Regions from separate parts of the Colwellia sp. NW0002-52-1 genome, predicted to be linked through region 1. Evidence: predicted binding sites of a transcription regulator. Region 1 holds the regulator's gene; each other region holds the start of a gene.
What was found. Region 1 encodes FNR, which switches genes on or off when oxygen is low (the NO sensors DNR and NnrR bind a similar motif). Its sites were predicted from a motif close to TTGATCTAGATCAA; they were not measured.
Positions count from the first base shown of each region.

Region 2: AC27H3_RS16335 (GbsR/MarR family transcriptional regulator) is a predicted target of FNR. The motif match lies at 3,077-3,090, and genes of this name have one in related genera.
Region 3: AC27H3_RS09905 (universal stress protein) is a predicted target of FNR. The motif match lies at 1,629-1,642, and genes of this name have one in related genera.

Region 1 covers NZ_BAAJLU010000005.1:30,079-34,990, forward strand. Annotated here, with positions in the region: gene AC27H3_RS06865 (heavy metal translocating P-type ATPase) at 1-131, shown strand, start outside; gene ccoS (cbb3-type cytochrome oxidase assembly protein CcoS) at 128-361, shown strand; gene AC27H3_RS06875 (sulfite exporter TauE/SafE family protein) at 351-1,013, shown strand; gene fnr (fumarate/nitrate reduction transcriptional regulator Fnr) at 1,058-1,777, shown strand; gene uspE (universal stress protein UspE) at 1,981-2,913, shown strand; gene AC27H3_RS06890 (SGNH/GDSL hydrolase family protein) at 3,466-4,095, shown strand; gene ttcA (tRNA 2-thiocytidine(32) synthetase TtcA) at 4,182-4,912, shown strand, end outside.
Region 2 covers NZ_BAAJLU010000022.1:24,251-29,162, reverse strand. Annotated here, with positions in the region: gene AC27H3_RS16345 (class 1 fructose-bisphosphatase) at 1-891, shown strand, start outside; gene AC27H3_RS16340 (methyl-accepting chemotaxis protein) at 1,116-2,654, shown strand; gene AC27H3_RS16335 (GbsR/MarR family transcriptional regulator) at 3,140-3,682, shown strand; gene AC27H3_RS16330 (cytochrome ubiquinol oxidase subunit I) at 3,843-4,912, shown strand, end outside.
Region 3 covers NZ_BAAJLU010000008.1:79,376-84,287, reverse strand. Annotated here, with positions in the region: gene AC27H3_RS09920 (bifunctional alpha/beta hydrolase/OsmC family protein) at 1-634, shown strand, start outside; gene AC27H3_RS09915 (hypothetical protein) at 881-1,258, shown strand; gene AC27H3_RS09910 (hypothetical protein) at 1,327-1,530, shown strand; gene AC27H3_RS09905 (universal stress protein) at 1,704-2,570, shown strand; gene AC27H3_RS09900 (DUF21 domain-containing protein) at 2,704-3,771, opposite strand; gene AC27H3_RS09895 (magnesium transporter) at 3,797-4,912, opposite strand, start outside.

The DNA of each region.
Region 1 (4,912 bases):
CTTTTGGTTATAACGCTATTGTTTTACCGCTAGCGGTAACAGGCCATATAGCGCCTTACATGGCGGTTATAGGTATGTCGGCCAGTTCAATTTTAGTGGTAACAAATTCATTAAGGCTGTTAAAAAAATGAGTATAATTTACGTATTAATTCCCATTGCCGTGTTGCTCACAGCTATTGGTATTTATCTGTTTTTTTGGGCGGTAAAAACTGAGCAGTTTGATGATTTAGAAAAGCAAGGCATGAGTATTTTATTTGATGATGAAAATGATAAAGCTAAGCAAAATACCTTAAAGAATAACGAGTTAAATGAAACAGAAACTTCAAAGCAACAGCTAAAAAACCAGACTCATGACACTTGATTTTTTTTCTGCCTTTATTATTGGTCTGCTCGGCTCTGGCCATTGCATTGTAATGTGTGGTGGCATTAGCACTATGTTGACTACTGCTATTTCTGATCAAACTCGCCATAAAAAATTCGCCATTGTATTTGCTTATAACTTTGGCCGTATTGCTTCCTATAGTTTCATTGGCGCTATTGTGGCATTTACCAGCTCTATGGCAGCTAAAAACATAGGTTTTCCTGTTGTTATATTAAAAACTATCGCCGGTATTTTTTTAATTTTTTTAGGACTATATTTAGGGCAGTGGTTAATGTGGTTGAGCCGCATAGAACATTTAGGAAAAAATATTTGGCGTTATATATCGCCACTGACTAAAAACTTTATACCCATTAAGAACGTTAAAAGTGCCTTCGCTTTAGGTGCATTATGGGGATGGCTACCCTGCGGCTTAGTTTACTCAACTTTAACTTGGTCTTTAGCAAGCGCCGATACCCTCAATGGTGCTTTGATCATGTTTTTCTTTGGTTTAGGTACTTTACCTGCTTTAATGTCAATTTCACTAGGCACGTTCAGTGTTAAGTCTTTATTAACTCAGCCACTATTTAGAAAGCTATCGGCCATTTTGGTGATTTCATACGGCATTTATTCTATACTTATTGCATATAGCTAACGCATCTAATATGGTGTTCAGCATGGAAATTTTTATAGGTTATTATGAATAATAAATCGTGTGCCGACCAACAACATATTCACTGCCAAAACTGCAGTATCAGTGAATTGTGCTTACCATTTTCACTTAACAATCAAGAGTTAGAGACTTTAGATAATATTATTGATCGTAAGCTGCCTATCCAAAAAGGAGAGCAGCTATATAACGACGGTCAACCAATGCAAGCGCTTTACGCCGTGCGTTCTGGCACATTCAAAACTTATACAATTAACAAACAAGGAGAAGAGCAAATTACTGGCTTTCATTTGGCTGGGGATTTACTCGGATTTGACGCCATAGCGAATGCGAAACATCCAAGTTTTGCTAAAGCACTAGAAACCTCAATGGTTTGCGAAATACCTTATAATACGCTCGATACGTTATCTAATAGTATGCCAAAATTAAAAAAACAAATTTTGCGTATGATGAGCACTGAAATTCGTGAAGATCATGAAATGCTAACATTACTTAACCGTAAAAATGCGGAACAACGCCTTGCCACCTTCTTTAGTACTTTAAGTAGTCGCTATCATGCGCGTGGTTTATCGGCCTCTGAATTTCGTTTGTCTATGACACGTAATGATATTGGTAACTATATTGGTTTAACCGTAGAAACCATAAGTCGTTTACTTAACCGCTTCGATAAAAATGGCTTAATTGCCGTTAATGGTAAACTTATTACCATCGTAAATATTGAAAAATTAAATGAGTGTGCCGCGCTTTAAAATATAAATCCAGCGTTTTCTCACGACTTTATTATTCAACAATTTACCGCTATGCTTAACATAATATAGTTTATAAAAAATGATAATAATTTGATTTAAAACAAGTATTATCTTTTCAAAATAGATTATTGTTAATATATTAAGCAAGGTTATTAGCTGTGTGGTTTGGCCTAATACAAGCAGGCAAAGATAAGGAATTAACTATGGAAAAGTATCAAAAAATACTCGCAATTGTTGACCCAACAACAGAAGATCAAAAAGCGTTAAAGCGAGCAATAGAATTAGCACGTAAAACGGGTGCAAGTATCACTGCATTTTTGACCATATATGACTTCTCTTATGAAATGACTACAATGCTTTCAGGCGATGAACGCGAAGCTATGTGCAAATCGGTTATTAATGATCGTACACAATGGTTAGAGTTTATGATTGCTGACCTAGATGTTTCTGGTATTACTGTTGATTGTAAAGTTATTTGGCATAACCGCCCTTTTGAGCAAATAATCGCACAAGTTATTGATCATGGTTATGATATTGTCATCAAAGGGACTCATCAACACGATAAATTAAAGTCCGTTATATTTACCCCAACCGATTGGCATATTTTACGTAAATGCCCTTGCCCTGTACTGCTAGTGAAAGAACATTTATGGCCTGAAGACGGCAATATTATTGCTGCATTAAACATTGGCAGCGAAGAAGAAGAACATAAAGCCTTAAACGATAAAATAACGGCAGAAGCCAAACAGTTAGCCAAAGTAATGAAAGCAAACTTACACTTGGTAAATTCGTTTCCAGGCACTCCGGTAAATATCGCCATAGAGATTCCAGAGTTTGATGCTAATGATTATAACCTTGCTATGCTCAAGCATCATGAAGAGGCCATGTTAGAGCATGCAGCCGCTTTTAATATCACTGAGGATTTCACTCATATAAAAGAAGGGTTACCTGAAGATATTATTCAAAGTGTTGCTGAAGAAATAGATGCGGAACTTGTTATTTTAGGCACTATAGGTCGCACAGGCTTATCTGCCGCGCTAATCGGCAATACCGCTGAACATGTTATTGATCGACTAAATTGTGATGTACTCGCTTTAAAACCTGAAGGTTATGTTTCTCCTTTGGATGTTAAATAAAGCTACTGAAGTTCATTACTTATAAAAATGCGTCATCCACTGATAATACAGTTCTTTGGTTGACGTTTTTTCTCAGCACTTCACATTTAGCACTTCATATTTAGCTTTAGCAGCTGACTTCTAGCAACTTGTACACAGCACATTACTCCTAGTAATACCAATTGATTTAATGAATCGGTCAATTTTAAACGAGGATAAATTTTCAGTAGCAAGGCGCTTGATTGAGCAATAGCAGGCTATTGGGATTGAAAGCAACGTAGATACTGGATATTTAAACCGCTTTCGAATGATCGATTGTTTATATCAATTGGTATAAACCGCACTTATATCTTGTTTACTTACAAATTGTACGTGAATTAACTTCACTTATTAGACGCTGTTTTTTCTACTATTTGTCTTCGAATATATTTTACGTTATAACTATAATTTACCGTTCCCGTTAGGGTTTTAGCGTTGCAGATAAAAAAGCCACTTACTCATATTCTTTATTGCATCAGTACTTTGTTAATAATGCCTATATTGCTTTTACAAGCAGTATGGGTTCGCGTTAGTATGATAAAGCTACCTGAAGCATTAGGTGAGCGTTCAGGCACTGCAGGTAGTGGTAAGAAGATTAACTTATTAATTATAGGTGATTCTGCCTCGGCCGGTGTTGGCACAAAAGCACAAAAAAATGCCTTATCAGGTCAGTTAGTAGCGAACCTTGCGACTAACAACACCGTTAATTGGCAACTAGTGGCGACTACAGGCTTAACATCAACAGCTTTAATAAGTGAAATTGAGAATATCAAAAACCAAAGATTTGACTTTGTTCTAGTATCTATTGGTGTAAACGATGTTACTGGCTTAACAAAGCAGCACCAATGGGTTAGTAATATCAAGACTATTGTAGACTTATGTAACGTCAAATTTGATAACCCAAAAGTTTTGATGACAGCGATACCTCCTATGCACTTGTTTACTGGCTTACTGCAACCATTAAGGTGGTGGTTAGGGTTAAGAGCAAAAAAACTTAATGAGTTAATGACTTTAACTTCAACAGATTATAATCAATGCAGCGTGCTAACCATTAACATGCCTTTTGCGCCACAATATTTAGCTCAAGATGGTTTTCATCCATCATCGCTTGCTTATTCTGTTTGGGCGGAACAAGTAGCAAAGGCATTAAAAACATCAGCATAAATTAGATAAAAAATTTCATTAAGTTCAACTTTGTTCAAACCGTTAGTTCCGCTATACTACGCGCCAATATTTATCAGGAAATTATTATGAGCGCAGTTTTAACATCAGCCCTAACGCCAAGCCAAAACACTCAACTAGACAAGCTTGAAAAGCGTCTTCGCCGTCATGTTGGTCAAGCCATTGCTCAATATAATATGATTGAAGATGGCGATAAAATCATGGTCTGTGTGTCGGGTGGCAAGGACAGCTATGCCATGCTTGAGATATTAATGCGTTTAAAAGAGTCAGCCCCGATTAATTTCGACTTAATTGCGGTAAACCTTGATCAAAAACAACCTGGGTTTCCTGAGCACATTTTACCAAATTACCTTGAATCAATAGGGGTGGCTTACAAAATTGTTGAAGAAGACACCTATGCAATCGTAAAAGAAAAAATCCCTGAAGGTAAAACCACTTGTAGCTTATGCTCTCGCTTACGCCGTGCATTATTGTACAAAGCCGCTAAAGCATTAGGTGCCACTAAAATTGCACTTGGCCATCATCGTGACGACATGGTAGAAACATTAATGCTGAATATGTTTTACGGTGGTAAGTTAAAATCAATGCCCGCTAAGCTAGTATCTGACAACGGTGAACATGTTGTTATTCGCCCTTTAGCATTCTGTAAAGAACAAGAGCTTATTCAGTATGCGGCATTAAAACAGTTTCCGATTATTCCTTGTAATTTGTGTGGTTCACAGCCTAACTTACAACGTCAAAACATCAAGGCAATGTTGCAAGACTGGGATAAAAACCACCCAGGACGTATAGAGTCAAT
Region 2 (4,912 bases), on a different contig from region 1:
GCCACAAAAGAGATCTCTTTCCTTGTTAGTCAGTCTCACTTAAGTGATGTTATGGGCTCAACCGTTGATGAAAATATTCAAGGTGAGGTACAGAAAAAACTGGATGTCGTTGCCAACGACTTATTTAAAGATATTTTATTAGAGTCAGGCTTAGTTAAAGCAATATCGTCAGAAGAAGAAGATACTTCTGTAGCTGGCGAAAAAAACGGTAAATTTATTGTTTCATTTGATCCACTAGACGGTAGTTCAAATATTGATATTAACTCTTTAGTTGGCACTATATTTTCTATTCATGAAGCACCTACTGATATGGCTGCAAGTGATCCTGATATGTTTAAACAATCAGGTATTAAACAAATTTGTGCAGGCTATGTACTTTATGGTCCGGCAACCATGTTGGTAATGACCACAGGTAAAGGCACGCACTTTTATGTTTTAGATAGAACACACGGCGGATTTTCTCTGGTTGAGCGTAATGTGCAGGTGCCACAAGATACGCAAGAGTTTGCGATTAATATGTCTAACCAACGCTTTTGGCAAGCGCCTATGCAAAATTATATCAACGACTTAGTTGCAGGTGATACCGGGCCACGCGGTAAAAACTTCAACATGCGCTGGATTGCCGCTATGGTTGGCGATATTCATCGTGTATTAACACGAGGCGGTTTATTTACTTACCCTGCTGATAATAAAAACCCAGAAAAACCTTATAAATTGCGTTTAATGTATGAAGCCAACCCAATGAGCTTCTTAATTGAACAAGCCGGTGGCTTAGCTATGACCAGCAAAGGTCGCATTATGGATATACAGCCAACAGATATTCACCAACGAGTTGAAGTTATTATGGGCTCGAAAAATGAAGTAGAAGCCTGTTTAGCCTACTACCAATAAAGCTTAAACTACCGCATAGTTATAAGCTCAAAATACACCTTAAAACACCTGAATCCATCAGGTGTTTTTATTTATATTTATTATGACCTTACCCTAAACTAGTCAAAACAATTTGTTACAACACAAAACTACATTTTTCTATTGTTAATTCTAAAAAAGAGTCTATTGTTATTTATAATAGTACTTCAAAGTTAAGAACAAACCTTCACAAGGACGATGGAATAATGAGTCATATCACCAATGTAGAACGTACCTTCACCGAACAAGAGCAACTAGTTTCCACAACCGATTTAAACGGTATTATTACCTATGCTAACCCTGAGTTTTGTGAAGTGGCTGGTTACAGCCTTGAAGAATTAATCGGCCAACATCATAACGTTGTTCGTCATCCTGATATGCCAAAGGCTGCATTTAAAGATTTATGGGAAAAATTAAAACGGGGAGATTCATGGCGTGGCATGGTTAAAAACCGTTGTAAAAATGGCGACTATTACTGGGTAGACGCTTATGTAACTCCTTTACTTGATAAAGGAAAAATTACTGGCTATCAATCAGTTCGTGCTTTTCCAACTGTTCAGCAAAAAAAAGAGGCCCAATTACTTTACGACACGCTAAACAGTAATAATTCTATTGTAGACTTGCATGCTAACATTCCACTTAAACGGCTTGCTGCACTTATTTGTGTGGTCGTAGCAATGGTAACAAACTTGCTGATCTCTGGCAGCTTAACCTCATCGCTTATACTGCTAGCTTGTATCGCATTAATTGTCGTTATATTTTCCGAAGAATTAATAAAAATACCGGGGCATTTAAATAAAACAAAAGCAATGTTTGATAGCCCTTCACGCCATGTCTATTTAGGCAAAGGCATTCTTAATATTATTAATTATCCTGCTGAACTATATAAAGCCAGAATAAAAACAGTATTAGGCCGAAGTAATGACTCAGGCAGAAGATTAGCCAAGCTGGCAGATGAACTTGCACAAACATCGAATGAAATGCTCAGCGGTATTAAAGAAGAAAATGAATATATTAGCCAGTTTTCTTCAGACATAGCGCAAATGAGTAAAACCATAAACGAAGTAAGCGAGAGCACATCGTTAACAAATGATAAAGTTGCAAAAGTTAAAGTTGATTGTCTACAAAATATAGCCACTATTGAAAGCACTGAAACGAAGATCGACCAACTTGCTAATGACGTTGAAAATGCCGCAAATAATGCCACTGAATTGGTGACAGACGTTGATAAAATATCAACAGTAATGAGTGAAATACAAGGTATTGCCGATCAAACAAATTTATTGGCATTAAATGCAGCAATAGAAGCGGCAAGAGCAGGAGAGCAAGGACGAGGTTTTGCTGTTGTTGCCGATGAAGTAAGAACTTTAGCCAGTAGAACACAAAGTGCCACAGAACAAATTCAATTATCAGTAACTGAGTTACAACGTACGTTAAAAGCTTGGAATCAAGTCATGATGTCAAATAAAACCAATGCTGATGAGTGCTCTATTGAATCAAAAACTATAAAAAGCGCCATGCAAGATATTATTGACAATATCCAAAATGTTAATGACATGACAACACAAATTGCCACAGCATCTGAGCACCAATTAACGGTTGCTGAACAAATTACTCATGGTATCCACAACATTGACAGTATATCTCAGCGCAACACCCAATTAGCTGAAGCGGTGTCTGGCAAAAGCATAGAAGTTAATAAAAATGCCGATGCTATTGAAGAACTTAGCACTAACTTCAGTTAATAACGCCATAACGACCAAGGTATTTACTAATAAAAAAATGGCTACCTGTGTAGCTATTTTTTATTGCTCATCATAAATAAAGCATACTTTATAATTTTTCAGCGTAGCACCCTACTTTCATAGATAACCTGAACTCTGGATAAGCAGTACTTGCTCAATCCTCCCTTTTAACCCATTTTCTGCGTTAAAACGTCGATAAATAGCGCGCTATTCATAAACGTTTTGCCTTGGAAATGGCATAAAAAGAAGCATTGATGATGTCTACTCGTGATGTTCACCTTGCTATTGTATTTATTTTGCCATCTAAGCTTTTAATTCACTTGAGTATCAAGCACTCATTATCCAGAGTTCAGGTTAGATATTAAACACCTGCCTTTAAAATAAAAAACTGATTAATATTGTTTTTATTTATCCTTAAAAACTTGACTTAAATCAAAAAGAGCTTACAATTTTCACAAATTACTGAAAATTCAGAAAACACAAAAATGAAAATTACTGCAATGACACAATCATTAGTTTTGCACTTTGGCGAAATGGGCTCACGTTGGGGATTAAACAGAACATTAGGCCAAATGTACGCTGTAATTGTACTAACAGAAGCACCGCTTAATGCTGACCAAATTAGTGAAGCGTTACAAATATCTCGTTCGAATGTCAGCATGGGCTTAAAAGAACTTAAATCATGGAACCTGATCAAGTTACATCATATTCCAGGCGACCGAAAAGAGTACTTTTCAGCACCAAATGATATTTGGGAAATAGCTCGCACATTAGTTGTTGAACGCAGAAAGCGCGAACTAGATCCAACCCTTTCAACCTTGCGTGATGCACTGATGGAGCAGCCCAGTAACGAGTCTGATGAATATACTCAAATGCGCGTAAAACAAATGCATGACTTAATGGAAATGGTCACGCTTTGGACAAATGAAATGCAGGGTATGTCGTCAGAGAAATTAGCTACCTTACTAAAAATGGGTGAAGGGATTAGCAAAATTTTAGATGTAAAAGACAAGCTATTACTCAGGTAATTTTCAGCACAACCTTAGCGATTACTTCGCATTGAATAACTTTACTTAAAATTTAACTTACACAAATAAACTTACACTATTTATTTTCACGCTAACTATATAACCTAATGGAGTACATCAAGTGTTAGATGCATCTGTAATTGCTAATGACACAAGTTTCATGCTTTCTCGCATCCAATTTGCTGCCAATATTAGTTTTCATATTTTATTTCCTACCATCAATATCGCACTATGCTGGGTATTGTTGTTTTTCAAAATCCGTTTTAACCAAACCCAAGACGATAGTTGGTTACGGGTTTATCGATTTTGGGTCAGAATATTTGCCTTAACCTTTGGTATTGGCGTGGTTAGTGGCATTACCATGTCATTCCAGTTTGGTACTAATTGGCCGGGATACATGGAAACCGTCGGCAATATTGCCGGTCCTTTACTTGGTTATGAAGTAATGACAGCATTCTTTTTAGAAGCGTCTTTTCTTTCAATTATGCTTTTTGGTATGGACAGAGTATCGAATCGTGTTCACACCATAGCCACGGTATTAGTTTCTTTTGGTACTACGTTATCAGCATTTTGGATTTTATCACTAAACTCTTGGATGCATACGCCAGCAGGGTTCGAGATGATTGATGGCGTGGCTCATGTAACAAGCTGGCTTGAAGTAATATTCAACCCTTCTATGCCTTATCGTTTTATGCATATGCTTCTCGCTTCAGGGTTAACAACGGCATTTCTAATTTCTGGCATTTCAGCCTACAGGCTTATAAAAGGCGATAATAAAAAGTCTGTTAAACAAGCGCTCAATTTTTCCGTAGTTTTGGCCGCCGTTTTAATTCCAATACAAATTTTTGTAGGTGATTTACATGGCTTAAACACTTTTAAAAATCAACCGGCAAAAATTGCCGCGATGGAAGGTGTATGGGATACAGAAACCCATGTTCCCTTATTATTGTTTGCTTTGCCAGATGAAGAGAATCGAGAGAACCATTTCGAGGTTAAAGTGCCTAATATGGCGAGTATTATTCTAACTCACGATTCTGCAGGCGAAATACAAGGCTTGAATAACTTTGTAGATAAGCACCCTCCTGTTGCGCCGGTATTTTTCAGCTTCAGAATAATGATAGGGGTTGGCGTGTTAATGTTACTATTTTCTTGGTTAGCCACTTATCAATATGTTATTAAAAAACGCTACCCCACTTGGCTATTAAAAGTAGGTGTTGGAATGACATTTTC
Region 3 (4,912 bases), on a different contig from region 1:
TGTACATCCAAAAAGTTTTGTTAGTTTAGATAGCGCTGATCATTTACTAACGAATAAACATGACGCTGAATATGCAGCTGACGTAATTGCCGCTTGGTCAGGTCGATATATAAACCATGAAGACCTTATTACTCGTGAAAGTAATAAGCAACACTCAACAATTAATACGGTTGATAAAAACTCAAACGCTGAGCAAACCAAAGTAACGCAAGGCCATGTTGTTGTTGAAGAGAAAAATCATAAATTTACCCAACATATAAGCACGGCTAGTCATTATTGGCTTGCTGATGAACCAGTAAGTGTTGGAGGCGATAATATGGGACCTGATCCTTATGAACACTTGCTTGCTGGTTTAGGTGCATGTACTGCCATGACATTGCGTATGTATGCTACGCGAAAAAAACTTGCTGTAAAACAGATTAAAGTGGAGTTAAAACATAGCCGAAATTATCTAGAAGACTGTGAATCGTGCGAAGAGCAAAGCCAAGGGATTGAAGCTATTGTGCGAGAAATTAGCTTTATTGGCGAATTAGATGCTGCACAACAATCTCGGTTTTTAGAAATAGCAGACAAATGCCCAGTACATAAAACTTTGCACAATAATGTGAAGGTTGTCAGTAAGTTGGTCAGTTAATTTAATCTAGATTGTTGTTATGCCGTTAAAACATGCCGAATGTTTTAAAAAGCTAATAGTATAAAGGTAAAAAACCTGTAATATAAAATCGTAGTATTGACACTATATAGCCGATATTACTTTAACTGTCATAGGGCATTGTATTTTTATGTTTAGATTTAATATTGTGTATTAGCTATTTATATTCGTGTTTAGCATCAATAGTTTGATAGAGTATTTATTGGCTAATTGCATTTAGGAGCTATCATGGAGTCGCATGGTAATTACAAAATAGAACTTCGTGAAAATATAGTTCATATTTACCCGTCAGGTGGGTTTAATGAGCAAGGAGTAAAACAGTTGAACGATGAAGTACTGTTGATTGCGCCTGACGAGGCACCTTGGGCTTTAATGGCACACCCTGATGATTCTGCAGGGTTAACCCCTGAGGCAGTAAATGAGATAGTAAGTTTTTTTCAACTAATAAGTAAAAAGAACTGTGTGGTTATCGGTATGGAAGTTCTACCAACTTGGCAAGGCGTGCTTGAAAATTCAATTAAAGGAAATGTTAACATACCTGTTTATATGGACGTTAACATGACAAAGTTATCACCGCTGATCAACAACATACTTGATAATGCCTAAAGAAAAATAGGCTTTACTATTACTGATTTTACTTACTTTACATATTTTAGTTTATTAAAAGAGATTTTATGTCGAATTCAATGGCTTTAGAAAAAATATTTATGATTTTGGCTATTATCTTGGGAGTGGGCTCTGCGATAGATTTAATTTATGATTTATCTACCTCGAACTTTCAATGGGCTGAAATTTTGCGTTGCAGTGTTAATATTGTTATTGCCTGTTTATTGTATCTCTATGCGAATAAAAAACATAAAGAAAAGCTTAGTCGATAGGCGCTTATTAATTGCCTTAATGCTAATTTGAACGCTCATTTATCTTCACACTTGCAGTTTTAACCCTCATTTAGTCTCACTTTATTTATCACTAAACCTTGTTCTAAATCAAAGAACAGCTATATTACAAATGTTACATTCATTCTATATACATCAAGTAATTAGAGGGTTCTATGAGCAAAATATTTGTAGTCGCCGATTTATCGGATAATAAACAAGTGGCAATAACGCGCGCTTGTGAACTTGCCAAAAAAACAAACAGTGAATTACATGTAGTTTATTTTTGTTATCAAAGTTTACGGTTTATACAAGATGACTCACAAAATATAAAACAAACATTAATAGATACCATTACCCTTGAAGCTGAAACCTCTCTCGATAAAATGGTCCCAGAGGAAGTAAATTACAGTTTTGAAGTCGTTTGGGAAAAACACATTTACCAATGGATAAATACTTACGCCAAAGAACATAGCCCAAGCATGGTAGTTAAAACTGCACATAGAAGTGAAACGTTTTTATACACCTCAACTGATTGGCAGTTACTAAGAGAATGTTCAGCGCCAGTGTTTATTGTTAGCGATAACAAATGGCGAAAATCACCCAATGTATTGGCAGCTATTGATTTAGAAACTAAAAGTAAAAGTAAACAAGCGTTGAATCATCAAATATTGAAAGCAGCTAAAGCATTTTCTCAAACCAATGAGTCAGAGTTATTCGTTTGCTATACCGTACCATTTTCTAAAGTATTACGTGATTTAGGTATTCACTTTAAAGACGAGTTAGAAAATGGGGCAGCTAAAACTTTAAAACCTAAAATTGAAAAATTGGCGGCTGAATACGACATACCCTTGGCAAATTTCACTATTAAAGCGGGCGAGCCAGAAAAGGTTATTCCAAGTATTGCTGCGAAACAAAAGGCTGGATTAGTTGTCATAGGCACGGTTGGACGTAAAGGTCTCAACGCTAAGGTGCTTGGTAATACCGCAGAGAAAATTTTAAACTTGTTAAAGTCAGATGTACTTGCATTAAAGCCTGAGTAGCTAAGTAGCTTAACTCAGATCTGCAATTTTTTTAATACGGTACTTACACAGGTTTTGTTACAGGATCGTATCAAACAAAACGTCGGCTAACTTTTTAGCCGACGTTTTATGTTAAATGCACGTTAATCAATAATTAAACTTTTTCAGCGTTAATTAATTCGGCTACTTTTTCGTTCTGCTGCACTAACGGCAACATACCTTTAAGTAATCGGCCGAATATATCAGCACCGGTAATAATTCGTTTAGTTTCACCCCAAACCAACAATACATCGTGTTCAATAACACCATCAAAGTTCTTATCAATAGAAGTATTTACTTTCATTTGTAAAATTGCTTCATTTAATGAAGTTGTTTCGTCTGTAATTACCACTGGGCGGTGGCAAAAGCTGTAAGGGTCAAAGTTTTCTGCTTGAAAAAGCGCACTTCGTAAGAAACCATCTGCATCAATAACCAATAATGGTGCGCCTTCTAGATTCGTGATAACAACCCAACTATAACCTGATTGATTCAACATCGTTAAGAAAGGATCATCAGCGCCTGAATAAGTATCAGGTAATATAGGTAAATCAAGTTTCGTTGGTAAAGCAATAATAGAGTTAGGGTCTATTATTTCACCTTCTTCAGTTACTTTAATTTCATCTAGCGCAAAAAAGTTTAATGCGCCAATACCTTCTACATGGTTTAAATCAGCTTCTTCAGCACGAATATGTTCTTTAATAATATTACCTAACTCACTCTCCCCGAGGTAGGTAATACCTTCTTTACCTAGCCAAGCATCAAGAATTAACGCACTAGGGCGGGCTACAGGGTAAAGAATAATTTGATAGAAGCGAATAACAGGTGCTAACAGACTGCCCATTTTTAATGCATTACGAGAAAAATAGGCCTGAGGCGTTATCTCACCAATAATCGTAATGGCAATAGTAGAAAATAAGAATGCACCAACGCCAGCTAATACTGAGTCTGACAACATAGTTAGTAATACATTAATACCAACATTGCCCCACAAAATAGTGGCGAGTAAAAAGTTAGAATCATTTCTTAACTTGAGTACAACTTGTGCAGCTTTATTGCCTTTATTTGCTTCTACTTCTAGCTGTAATCTGCTCAGTGAGAAAAAGGCTAAATTTAATCCTGAAAAAATGGCCGATTGTGAAATACAAAACACAATGGCAATCCAGGTAATAGTTTCTACGGGCATTACTTAAATCCTCTGTTTACTTTTCTTATAGTAGCAGTAAGCTACCTAATCCTAAAAATACCACAAAACCAACAATATCGGTTACTGTGGTTAAAATTACCGAGCCAGAAAGGGCAGGGTCAATATTTAACTTGTTTAATATGGCAGGAATAACAACGCCTGACGCTGATGCTGTTAATAAGTTTAATAAAATTGCTAAAGCAATGACTAAACTTAGTTCTGCGCTATTAAACCAAAAATAGGTAATAGTACCAATAACAACAGACCAAATTATGCCATTTAGTCCACCCACTTTTAATTCTTTGCGCAGTAGCACTTTTCTATTTTGTTCTGTTATTTGACCTAACGCCATACCTCGCACGATAACGGTTAAGGTTTGACTTCCAGAAACGCCACCCATTGAAGCAACTACTGGCATTAATACCGCCAAAGCCACAACTTGTTGCAGTGTAGCTTCAAAAAAGCCGATAAACCATGAAGCTAAAAATGCGGTCAGCAAATTAATACCAAGCCAAATACCACGGTTTTTCGCACTCGTTCTTACACTTGAAAATAAATCTTCATCGGTTGTTAAACCCGCTGCACTGTTAATTTGCTCTGTTTGCGTTTCCTGTTTTACTTGGTAAGCCGTTTCTACAGTAAAGCGGCCAAGAAAACGTTCGTTTTCATCAACGACTGGTAGAGACATTTTGCCGGATAAAATCACTGCTTCTGCAGCCGAGGTTAATTCCTCATTCGCACTAAGGCGAATAGTTTCAGGCGCAAAAAGGGTTTTTAAAGTATTTTCACCATCACTTTGTATCAAGCTATTAATATCGACAGTACCCGTGAGAATACCTTCTTTATTTACGGCATAGAAATCCTCTGTGTAAGGCGACAAGCCTTTTTGTAATAATAACTGAGCACTGGTTATTTTAAGTTTTTCAGAAATACGAACATAGTTATAATCTAACCAATGACCAACTTCGTCAACGGTATATTGTTGTGCTTGTTGATAGAGTTTACGTTGCGAGTCGTCTAAGTTTTTTATCGCGTACTTCAATAACCTGCTAGGTATTTCTTCAGCAATCTCAATAACATCATCAACATCTAGTTGCGCGAGTAATTCGAAGCATTCATCATCACTTAAAGCCTGAATTAA